3 regions of the Streptomyces sp. NPDC051286 genome follow, and region 2 is predicted to be linked to each of the others. Evidence: riboswitches for the same ligand, from Rfam matches in the RefSeq annotation. Region 2 holds a riboswitch; each other region holds the start of a gene.
The links. Region 2 has a riboswitch for cobalamin ahead of ACIBB8_RS20180 (CbtB-domain containing protein). Riboswitches for the same ligand answer to the same signal wherever they lie in the genome.

Region 1: it holds a riboswitch for cobalamin, as region 2 does, so the genes downstream of both, ACIBB8_RS30360 (cobalamin biosynthesis protein) here and ACIBB8_RS20180 (CbtB-domain containing protein) in region 2, are expected to answer to the same signal.
Region 3: it holds a riboswitch for cobalamin, as region 2 does, so the genes downstream of both, ACIBB8_RS00970 (prenyltransferase/squalene oxidase repeat-containing protein) here and ACIBB8_RS20180 (CbtB-domain containing protein) in region 2, are expected to answer to the same signal.

The regions. Positions count from the first base shown of each region.
Region 1 is NZ_JBITER010000043.1:34,230-37,494, reverse strand. Features, by position in the region: partial or broken gene ACIBB8_RS30365 (cobyric acid synthase) at 1-1,056, opposite strand, end outside; gene ACIBB8_RS30360 (cobalamin biosynthesis protein) at 1,053-2,033, opposite strand; cobalamin riboswitch at 2,181-2,312, opposite strand; gene ACIBB8_RS30355 (hypothetical protein) at 2,465-2,698, opposite strand; gene ACIBB8_RS30350 (anion permease) at 2,711-3,265, opposite strand, start outside.
Region 2 is NZ_JBITER010000018.1:159,527-162,791, forward strand. Features, by position in the region: gene ACIBB8_RS20170 (GNAT family N-acetyltransferase) at 34-588, shown strand; gene ACIBB8_RS20175 (CbtA family protein) at 656-1,426, opposite strand; gene ACIBB8_RS20180 (CbtB-domain containing protein) at 1,455-1,673, opposite strand; adenosylcobalamin (AdoCbl) riboswitch at 1,677-1,825, opposite strand; gene ACIBB8_RS20185 (histidine phosphatase family protein) at 1,952-2,530, shown strand; gene ACIBB8_RS20190 (Asp23/Gls24 family envelope stress response protein) at 3,009-3,265, shown strand, end outside.
Region 3 is NZ_JBITER010000001.1:212,892-216,156, reverse strand. Features, by position in the region: gene ACIBB8_RS00975 (MBL fold metallo-hydrolase) at 1-888, shown strand, start outside; cobalamin riboswitch at 920-1,054, shown strand; gene ACIBB8_RS00970 (prenyltransferase/squalene oxidase repeat-containing protein) at 1,161-2,429, shown strand; gene ACIBB8_RS00965 (SCO2322 family protein) at 2,471-3,112, shown strand; gene ACIBB8_RS00960 (energy-coupling factor transporter transmembrane protein EcfT) at 3,109-3,265, shown strand, end outside.

The sequences.
Region 1 (3,265 bases), on a different contig from region 2:
CTCGATCTGCTCCGCGAGCACCTGGAACCCGCCACAGATGCCGAGCACCGGACGCCCCTGCGCCGCCCGTCGCAGCAACGCGTCGGCCAGCCCCCATTCCCGCAGCCAGGCCAGCGCCTTCACCGTCCCGCGCGTGCCCGGCACGATCACCAGATCCGCGTCGGCCAGCTCCTCCGCCCGGTCCACGAACCGCACCACGACACCCGGCTCGGCGGCCAGCGCGTCCACATCGGTGAAGTTGGACATCAGCGGCACGGCGCACACCGCGACCCGCAGCACGTCCTCGCCGTGCGGCGGAGCGACGACCGACTCGCGTACGGCCCCGCGGAGCGAGACCCGTAGCCCGTCCTCCTCGTCGATGCCCAGGCCGTGGGCGAACGGCAGCACTCCGTACGTCCGCCGCCCGGTCAGCCCGTGCAGCATGTCGAGACCCGGCTCCAGGAGCGACACGTCGCCGCGGAACTTGTTGACCAGATAGCCGGCGATCAGAGCCTGATCCTCGGCGCTGAGCAGCGCCGTCGTGCCGAAGAACGAGGCGAAGACGCCACCGCGGTCGATGTCACCGACGACGACGACGGGGAACCCCGCAGCCCGCGCGATCCCCATGTTCACGATGTCGGTGCGCCGCAGATTGATCTCGGCCGGGCTGCCCGCCCCCTCGCAGATCACGGCGTCATAGGTGCCCCGAAGCTGCTCCAGACAGTCCACGACCGTGCCGAACAGCGATTCCTGTCGCCCCCCGTGGTAACCGCGTGCGCTCATCTCGCCCACCGGCCTGCCCATCAGGACGACCTGACTGGACCGGTCGCCGCCGGGCTTGAGCAGCACCGGGTTCATCAGCGCGGTCGGTTCCACCCGGGCGGCCTGCGCCTGCATCGCCTGCGCGCGTCCGATCTCCGCGCCCTCGCGGGTGACGAACGAGTTCAGCGACATGTTCTGCGCCTTGAACGGCGCGACCTTCACACCCTGGCGCACCAGCCACCGGCAGATGCCTGCCGTGACGACGCTCTTGCCCGCGTCCGACGTGGTTCCGGCGACCAGCAGCCCGCCGCTCATTTCCCGCTCCGTCCCGCGGCCGCACGCCGCCCCGAGGGCGACCAGCGTCCCGCGATCAGCCGGCCCGCCGCGCACACGCCGAGGGCCAGTACCCCCACGCGGCGCGACAGCCGCACCGCGCGCTCGATGTCCCCGGTCTGCACCGCACGGCCGGTCGCGCCGTTCAGTACCGGCCGGTGCTCGACACGCCCGCCGTACGCGAGGGTCCCGCCGAGCCGTACGCCGAGTGCCCCCGCGAACGAGGCCTCCACCGGACCCGCGTTGGGGCTCGGATGCCTGCCCGCGTCCGCCCGCCAGGCCCGCAGCGCTCGACGTGGCTGCCCCCCGGCAACCACGGCGAGCGCTGCGGTGAGCCTGGCGCCGGGCCAGCCCGCGACGTCGTCCAGGCGGGCCGAGGCCCAGCCGTAGCGCACATGGCGGGGCGACTTGTGCCCGACCATCGCGTCGAGGGTGTTGACGGCGCGGAAGGCGACGAGTCCGGGCACGCCACCCAGCGCGCCCCACACGAGGGCACCCACCACCGCGTCCGAGGTGTTCTCGGCCACGGACTCCACCACGGCGCGCGCGATCTGCGGCCCGTCGAGGGAGTGCGGGTCGCGCCCGCACAGATGGGGGAGGCGCTCCCGGGCCAGCTCGATGTCACCGGCGGCGAGCGCGCCGCCGATGGCGCGCGCCTCGCGACCCAGCGAGGTGCCGCCGACGACGGACCAGGTGGCGGCCGCGGTCAGCGCGACGGAGGCGGCGGGATGACGGCGTACGGCACGGGCGGCGAGCGCGGCTCCACCCGCAGCGCCTCCGGCGCAGACCAGGGTGTGCAGGGCGCCCCACCCGCGGTGGTCGCGCCACAGACGCCGTTCGAGGCCCGCCGCGGCCCGCCCGAAGGCGGCGACCGGATGCCCCCGGCGGGGATCACCGAGCAGCAGATCGCCGATCAGGCCGGCGGCGGCGCCGTACGCGAAGATGCGGTCGGCTCGCACGGCTCAGCCGGCCGCGCTGCCTCGAAGGACCTCGGTACAGCCGGCTCCTGGTGAGAGCGGCACAGAAACGGCGGACGCACGGCAGCCGGGCATGGCGATATGTCCTCACTCAGGGTCCGCGCCCTGGTTCGACGTGACCGGCGGCGAGAGTCTCCTGGCTCCCGGATCCGCAGTTCCCCCGGCCTTCCAGCCCGCATGCGCGGGCCGTGACTTCCGGTGTGGGGGACTGCTCCCCGGTGACAGTGGCGGGACCGCGCCGGATTCACACCGGCTTCCTCTGCTGTCGCCGTAAATGGCTCCGGCAGTCCACCACGCTCCGCGAACGCCCGTCAACCTGGCGTTGACCTGCGGTGGTGCAGTGTGCGCAGACGCACATCGGGCAGGACACACGTGAGGTGTGTCCGGCCCGATGGCGGAGTGCGGAAAGGGGCTCAGGCGACGATCAGATAGATCCCGTACGCGACCGAGGCCGCACAGAGCCCGAAGCAGAGGTACGCGCCCGCGCGGGCGAGCACCAGGGAGCCTCCGGTGGAGCCGCCCTGCGCGGCCGGTTCCGGCTGCTTGGAGAGGCCGACGATGCCCAGGGTGAAGAGGCCCACCAGCGCGACGGTGACGACGAGCGAGACGCCGAAGACGGTGCCGAGAGCTGCCCAGTCGATGTTCATGGTGATCTGTCCTTACACCGTGGCGGGCCGCGCCGGATCGGCGGCGACGGTTCCGGGCTGGGCCGGGATGGTGGTCTTGAGGTCCGTGGTCGTGTCCACTGCCGTGGCGACCGCGGCCGCTCCGGCGGGCGGCGGCGGGGTGACGGCCGCGATGGCGGTGGTGATGACACCCGCCGGTTCGGCGACCTCACCGGTGGGCGCGACATCGCCGTGCCCGACCGGCTTGCGCCGGGACAGCAGCCAGATCGCTCCGGAGCCCGCGACGAGCAGGACGGCGACGGCGACGACACCCCAGGTGCCCTGCTTGGTGAGGAACTCCGCGCCCGCGCCGACCAGACCCGCGGCCGGCAGGGTCAGACCCCAGGCGGCGAACATCCGGGTCGCGGTGGACCACCGGACCACGCCGCCCTGGCGGCCCAGACCCGCACCCATCACGGCGCCGGAGCAGGACTGGGTGGTGGAGAGGGAGAAGCCGAGGTGCGAGGAGGCCAGGATGACCGTGGCCGCGCTGGTCTGGGCGGCGAAGCCCTGCGGCGGCTTGAGCTCGGTGAGGCCGCTGCCCATGGT
Region 2 (3,265 bases):
CCGAAGCTCGCCGCCGTGATAGTCCGACGAGTCATGGGAGATCTTCTGACACCTCGACTCGTACTCCACCCGCTGAGTCCCGCAGAGGCGGAGAACATAGTGGCCCGCCGTCCGGGGCCGGGTGCCCTATGGGCACCGGAGTACCCCACCGACGGCGACGCTGCCGGGGCCAGGCATTTCTTGGAACACTGCGCCGACACCGGCAACCCCCAGCCGTTCGGCGCCTACGAGATCCGCCTCCGCCAGGACGGACACGCCATAGGCGGAGTGGGCTTTCACGGCGCTCCGAACGCGGAGGGGCAGGTGACGATCGGCTACGGCCTGATCCCTGCGGCACGCGGCAAGGGGTACGCCTCCGAGGCGCTGCGGGCACTGCTGGAGTTCGCCCGCGACGAGGGCATCGCCGCCGTGAACGGTGACGCCGACCTCGACAACATCGCGTCCCAGCGCGTCATGGTGGCGGCAGGCATGCGCTTCGTCAGGGCGGACGACCGGGTGAAGTACTTCCTGATCGACTGGTCGGAGGCATCGGAAACAGCGGATGCGACGGGCATGGCTGAAGCAACCGACGCGACGGACGCCGCATAGACGGCAGAACCCGCCGGGATGCCCCGGCGGGTTCTGCCGTCATACGGCCGACGAGTCGGCCTGCGCCTCAGCTCGCAGCGGCGGCAGCGTGGGACGTGGTACCGCCCCCGGCCGTCACTGCGCCGGCCTTGGGCACCAGCAGCCGCTCGGTCAGATAACCGAAGACCAGACCGAAAGTAGTCCACAGCGTGGCCTGAACGGCGAGGGTGGCGAGGCGGAACTCCCACAGCAGACTGGCCGGGAAGTCCTTGCCGACCTCGTTGAACGAGGGCAGGAAGGCGTAGGCCAGCCCGATGACGAACACATAGGCGGCGGACGCGGCAATGGACGCGTTCCAGTTGCCCAGGCGGGAAGCCAGCCGCTTGCCGAAGATGACGGCAGCGACAGCGAGCAGCACGCTGAGGGCGACCATCAGGAAGAACAGGGTGGTGCGTTGGCCGATCGTGTCGGGGTTTCCGACAGCCGGCGGATTGGCCGGGTATTTGAGGAACGGCACGACATACACGGTCAGCAGGGCGCCGAACGCGATCAATGCGGCCGTGGCCCTCGGGCCGAACCTGCCGATGCGGCCGAGGGCGTAGCAGAAGACCAGAGCGGCGATGCCGCCGATCGCCACGCCGAAGACCAGGACACCGGTGGCGAGACCCGCGGTGGACTGCATGGTGCGGCTGACGAGTTCCTCGCCGCCGTGCTCGTGGCTGTGAGACTCTTCGAGCGCGATCGCCGCGTCCACCCGGGATTCACCGAGGAAGTAGGCGACGGCAAGAGCGAGCGCGCCGGCGGCAAGTCCGGCCAGCATGCCGCGAACGAGCAGCGCTCTGACAGATATGGAGTTCATGAGCGGTTCCCCTGAGGTGCGCAGCGTGTCAGTGGCAGGGGAAACCGAGCAGGTGGCGACCGTCGTGAACCCACTCGTGGACACCTTCGCCGGAGACGACAGCGGTGGCACCCTGCTCGGCGCCGACGAAGTACAGCAGGACGAGCATGAGGATGCCGAAGAAGACCGCCCACGGGGCAATGGCCTTCAGCGAGATGGGGGTGATGGCGGGTGTGGCGACGGTTGCGGGGGCAGCAGTCTGTGCCATGGCAGTACCTCCTGAGGGAACACGCGTCCCGATCGTGGTGCCTGAGACGACAGTGCCGGGTCTGACTTCCCGCAGGGGTGCGGGTTCACAGTGGCGCGACCGTGCCGGATTCTCACCGGACTTCCGTCACACCGTCGTCATGTTCGTCGCGACCATACCGCCTGCAGGCATGCGCCGCCATGGCGCCATCTGCGGGGCCGGCAGGCCCGGACGCCATGGTGTGCTTACCCGAAAGGCCACAGTTCAGGGAGTTGACACCGGTGTTGACGGTACAAGTGATGTTGATCTCACCGGCGCTCAATGCGGCGCTGCGTGAAGCCCGTTTCGACGGTGACGCCCCGCTCGACGCGTCCGGTGTCCGGCGGGCGCGTGCGGCCGCTGCCACAGTGCCTGCCGCCGATCGCCGCGTGTGCGGAGCGGACGAGCGGTGCGCCGGTACCGCCGAGGCGTTGGGGCTGCGGTCCAAGCCCGAACCGACCCTCCGAGGCTGGGACTTGGGGCGCTGGAGCGGGCAGCGGCTGGCGGAAGTGAGCGAGGCCGAGCCGGAGGCGGTGTCTGCCTGGCTGTCCGACCCTTCGGCGGCACCGCACGGCGGCGAGTCGCTGCTGGACCTGTGTGCGCGGGCGGGCGGCTGGCTGGACTCGTTGCATCGGGACGGCGCCGGGGACGGCCGCGTGATCGCCGTGGTCGAACCCGCGGTGGTGCGCGCCGCGATCGTGCATGCGCTGGGTCTTCCGCCGCAGGCGTTCTGGCGGTTGGACGTCGCCCCGTTGACACTGACGGAGCTCAGTGGCCGGTCCGGCCGCTGGAACCTGCGCTGTGGGCGGTCACTGAGCACCGGAACCGACGCCCCGTAACCCGGCGTCGGCGTCCACCGCCGGACCGGCCCGCCCCGCCGGTGACGTCAGGCCACGGCATCCCCGACGACCGGTCCGGCTGTCCGGGTTCGTCGACGGAGCGACCGAAGCGGTCGTGGAGGCGGAGCCCAGGTAGGTGTACGCCCCCCGAGGTTCGCCACCTGCGGCAGGAAGACCACGATCAGAGTGTGGCGCAGCAGCCGTTCCGCTGGACGGAGAACACCGCACCGAACCGCAACGGCCCTGCCAACGGTGCATCGTTGGGCCGGCCTTTCGTCTGCGGTGACCAGCGCAGCGGACAGACGGTGGGCGGGCGAGCGATTTCCGTGACGAACCGCGGAATCCCACCCTTCCCCTCCGCGGTGGAGCCGCCCGTGGGTCCGCCCACATGCCCCTACCGCCCGAGCAATGTTGACAAATGGTACGTAAACTGGCCAAGGCGTTCGAATCCACCTTCTCTTCGGAAGGGCGACCGACCATGACCGATCAAACGCAGGTGAACCGGCCCGAGACCACCCGCCCGCAACCCGAGGTCACGCACGGAGCAGGACCGCACGGCGGAAACCGCAGAACGGAACCCGGGTCGCGGGGCCGAACCACGATCGCCGACGGCGTGGTGGCGAAGATCGCCGGGCTGGCAGCCCGGGGCGTGCCTGGGGTTCAGGGCATGGGAGGGGGATTCGCCCGCGGTATGGGGGCCGTGCGGGAGCGGGTGCCCGGAGCGGGAGGTCAGTC
Region 3 (3,265 bases), on a different contig from region 2:
GACACCCTGGTCGCCGGAGTCGCCGCCGTCGGTGTGGACATCACCGGAATCCACGGCGTGGTCATCACCCACCACCATCCCGACCACCACGGACTCTCCGGACAGGTCCGCGAGGCCTCGGGGGCGTGGATCGCGATGCACGCCGCGGACACCGCGATCGTGCGCCGCACCCGTGAATCCGAACCGGGCACCTGGCTGACGTACCTCGCGGCGAAGCTCGCCGCGGCCGGCGCACCGGAGGAGCATCTCGCCCCACTGCACGCCCCCCGCACGGGCGGCCGGATGCGCACGCTCCCCGGACTGCGCGCCGCCCTCCCGGACCGCGAGATCGTCCCCGGCGAACTGCTCGGCCTCGCGGGCCGGCGGCTCCGGGCGATCTGGACGCCGGGCCACACCCCCGGCCATGTCTGCCTGCACCTGGAGGAGGACCATCCGGCCGATCTGCCCGGCCGCGGCCGCCTCTTCTCCGGCGACCATCTGCTGCCCGGGATCAGCCCCCACATCGGGCTGTACGAGGACCCGGACGACACGACGGTCACCGACCCCCTGGGCGACTACCTGGACTCGCTGGAGCGCATCGGCCGGCTCGGGGTCGCCGAGGTGCTGCCCGCCCACCAGTACGCGTTCACGGACGCGGCGGGGCGCGTACGAGAACTCCTCGGCCATCACGAGGAGCGGCTGACCGGACTGCTCACCCTGCTCGCCACCCCGTTGACGCCATGGCAGCTGGCCGAGCGGATGGAGTGGAACCGGCCTTGGGAACAGATCCCGTACGGCTCGCGGAACATCGCCGTCTCCGAGGCGGAGGCTCATGTGCGGCGGCTGGTCAAGCTGGGGCGCGCGGAGGCGGTGCCGGGCAGCGGGCCGGTGACGTACGTCGCGGTGTGAGGCAGCCCTCCGCCCGGGGCGAGCGGGCTACCTCCCGGTAGAGTGTGCGAGTCGTCATCACGCCCGTTCAGGGGGAAGCCGGTGCAAATCCGGCACTGACCACGCAACCGTGAGCCGCCGACACAGCGGCGAGTCGGGCTGCCCTGTCCGCGGTCGTGACCGGCTCGCGTCACCGGAACCCCGGTGACCGGCACCGTCGAGGAATACGGGGCCGGAGCCTGGTGCCTGAGTGTGCCTGTGCCCGGTTCCCCACAGGAGAGGCTCAGCCCGCCATGACCGTACGCCGCAGCGCAGCAGCGCTCGCCGCCACCGCCACCGTGCTCTGTGCGGCCGCTGCCCCGGCCGCGGTCGCGGCGCCGTCCCCCTCCCCCACCCCGTCCGTCGCGCTGCCCTCCGGGCTGTACGGCACCAAGGACCCGACGTACGACGGGGTCTGGCGGCAGTCGCTGGCCTTCCTCGCCCAGCACGTCGAGGGGGTCGTGCCCGCGACGAAGTCGGTGGACTGGCTGATCGCCCAGCAGTGCGCGAACGGCGCCTACGCCTCGTACCGCGCCGATGTCTCCAAGCCGTGCGACACCAAGACCATGCTGGACACCAATGCGACCGCCGCCGCGGTGCAGGCGCTGGCGGCGGTCGGCGGGCACGGCGACATCGTCAACAACGGCGTCGGCTGGCTGAAGTCCGTCCAGAACAAGGACGGTGGCTGGGGCTACAACCCGGGCTCCCCCAGCGACGCCAACTCCACCGCGATCGTGATCGGCGCGCTGGCCCGGCAGGGCCAGCGGATCGGCGACATGACGAATCCGGACGGCAAAACCCCGTACGACGCGCTGCTCACACTCGCGATCCCGTGCGGCGGCCCGGACGGCGGCGCGTTCGCGTACCAGCCCGACAAGGCCGGGAAGCTCGCCGCGAACGCGGACGCCACCGCGGCCGCCGTGCTCGGCTCGATGGGCAAGGGGCTGGACACCGGGAACAACGCCGCGGTCGAGGGCAAGCCGCCGGCCTGCCGGAAGGGCGACGTCGTCAAGCCCGAGCAGGCCGCCCAGAACGGCGCCTTCTACCTCGCGGGCGCCCTCGCGAAGAACGGCAACCACCTGGACCTGCCGCCGATGCCGGGTGCCGACGACACCACCCCGCAGCCCGACTTCGGCAACACCGCGGACGCCGTCGTCGCCTTGGCCTCCGCGGGCCACAAGGACAAGGCGGCCGGTGCGGTCGGCTGGCTGCAGAAGAACTCCAGGAGCTGGGCCGAGGAGAGCGGCCCCGCCGCCTACGCCCAGCTGGTCCTGGCCGCGCACGCGACCGGCGCCGACGCCCACGACTTCGGCGGCGTCGACCTGGTCCGGGGGCTGAACGCGAGCGGTCCCGCGCCCGCTGCCGTCATCACGCCCAGTGCGACCCCGGACAACTTCTCGGCCGAGGACGGCAGCAGCGACGACGCCGGTCTCGGGGTGTGGTGGCTGGTCGGTATCGGCCTCGCCGCCGGTGCGGGCGTCGGCTTCCTGATCAGCAGCCGCCGGAAGCCCCAGCAGCCGTGAACCGAGCGGGGAATCGTACGGGGAATGCGTTCGGCGGACGGATGGCCGTCGCACTGCTGCTGGTGCTCGGCGCCGCTCTGACCGTGTTCGGCGCGGGCACCGCCCATGCGGCCGGCTACCGTTACTGGTCGTTCTGGGAGGGCAAGGGGTCCGGCTGGGCCTATGCCACCCAGGGCCCCTCGCTCGTCCGGCCCGACGACGGGGCGGTGCAGGGCTTCCGGTTCTCCGTGAGCGAGGACTCCCAGGACTCGGCAAAGCCGCGCCGCACCCCCGACTTCGCGACGGTCTGCGCGGACACCCCCGCCAAGGACGGCACCAAGCGCGTCGCGCTCGTCATCGACCCCGGCACGCCGGCGGACGCCCCGGCCGGGGAGACGCCGCCCGCGCTGCGCACCGCCTGCGCGCAGGTCGCCCCCGGGGCGAGCACCGCCGAGGCGCTCGCCTCGGTGGCCAAGCCGCTGCGCTACAACAGCAACGCCCTGCTCTGCGCGATCTCCGGCTACCCCGCCTCGGGCTGCGGCGAGCAGGTCTCCGGAAGCGCGCGCACGGCGTCCGCTCCTCCCTCGTCCACCCACCCCGGGAACGGGCGCAGCGGTCCGTCCACCGGGGTGCTCGTCGGGCTCGGTGCCGTCCTGCTGCTCGGCATCGCCGCCGTCCTGCAGGCCCGCCGCCGGCGCGGATGACCGCCTCCCCCGGCGCGGCCCGGCTCAGCCATGCACTGCGGGCGCCCGCGGCGACCCGCAGCAACGCCCTGCCCGCCGGGGCCTGGTGGCTGTGGGCGCTCGGGCTGGCCACCGCCGCGTCCCGGACCAGCAATCCGCTGCTGCTCGGACTGC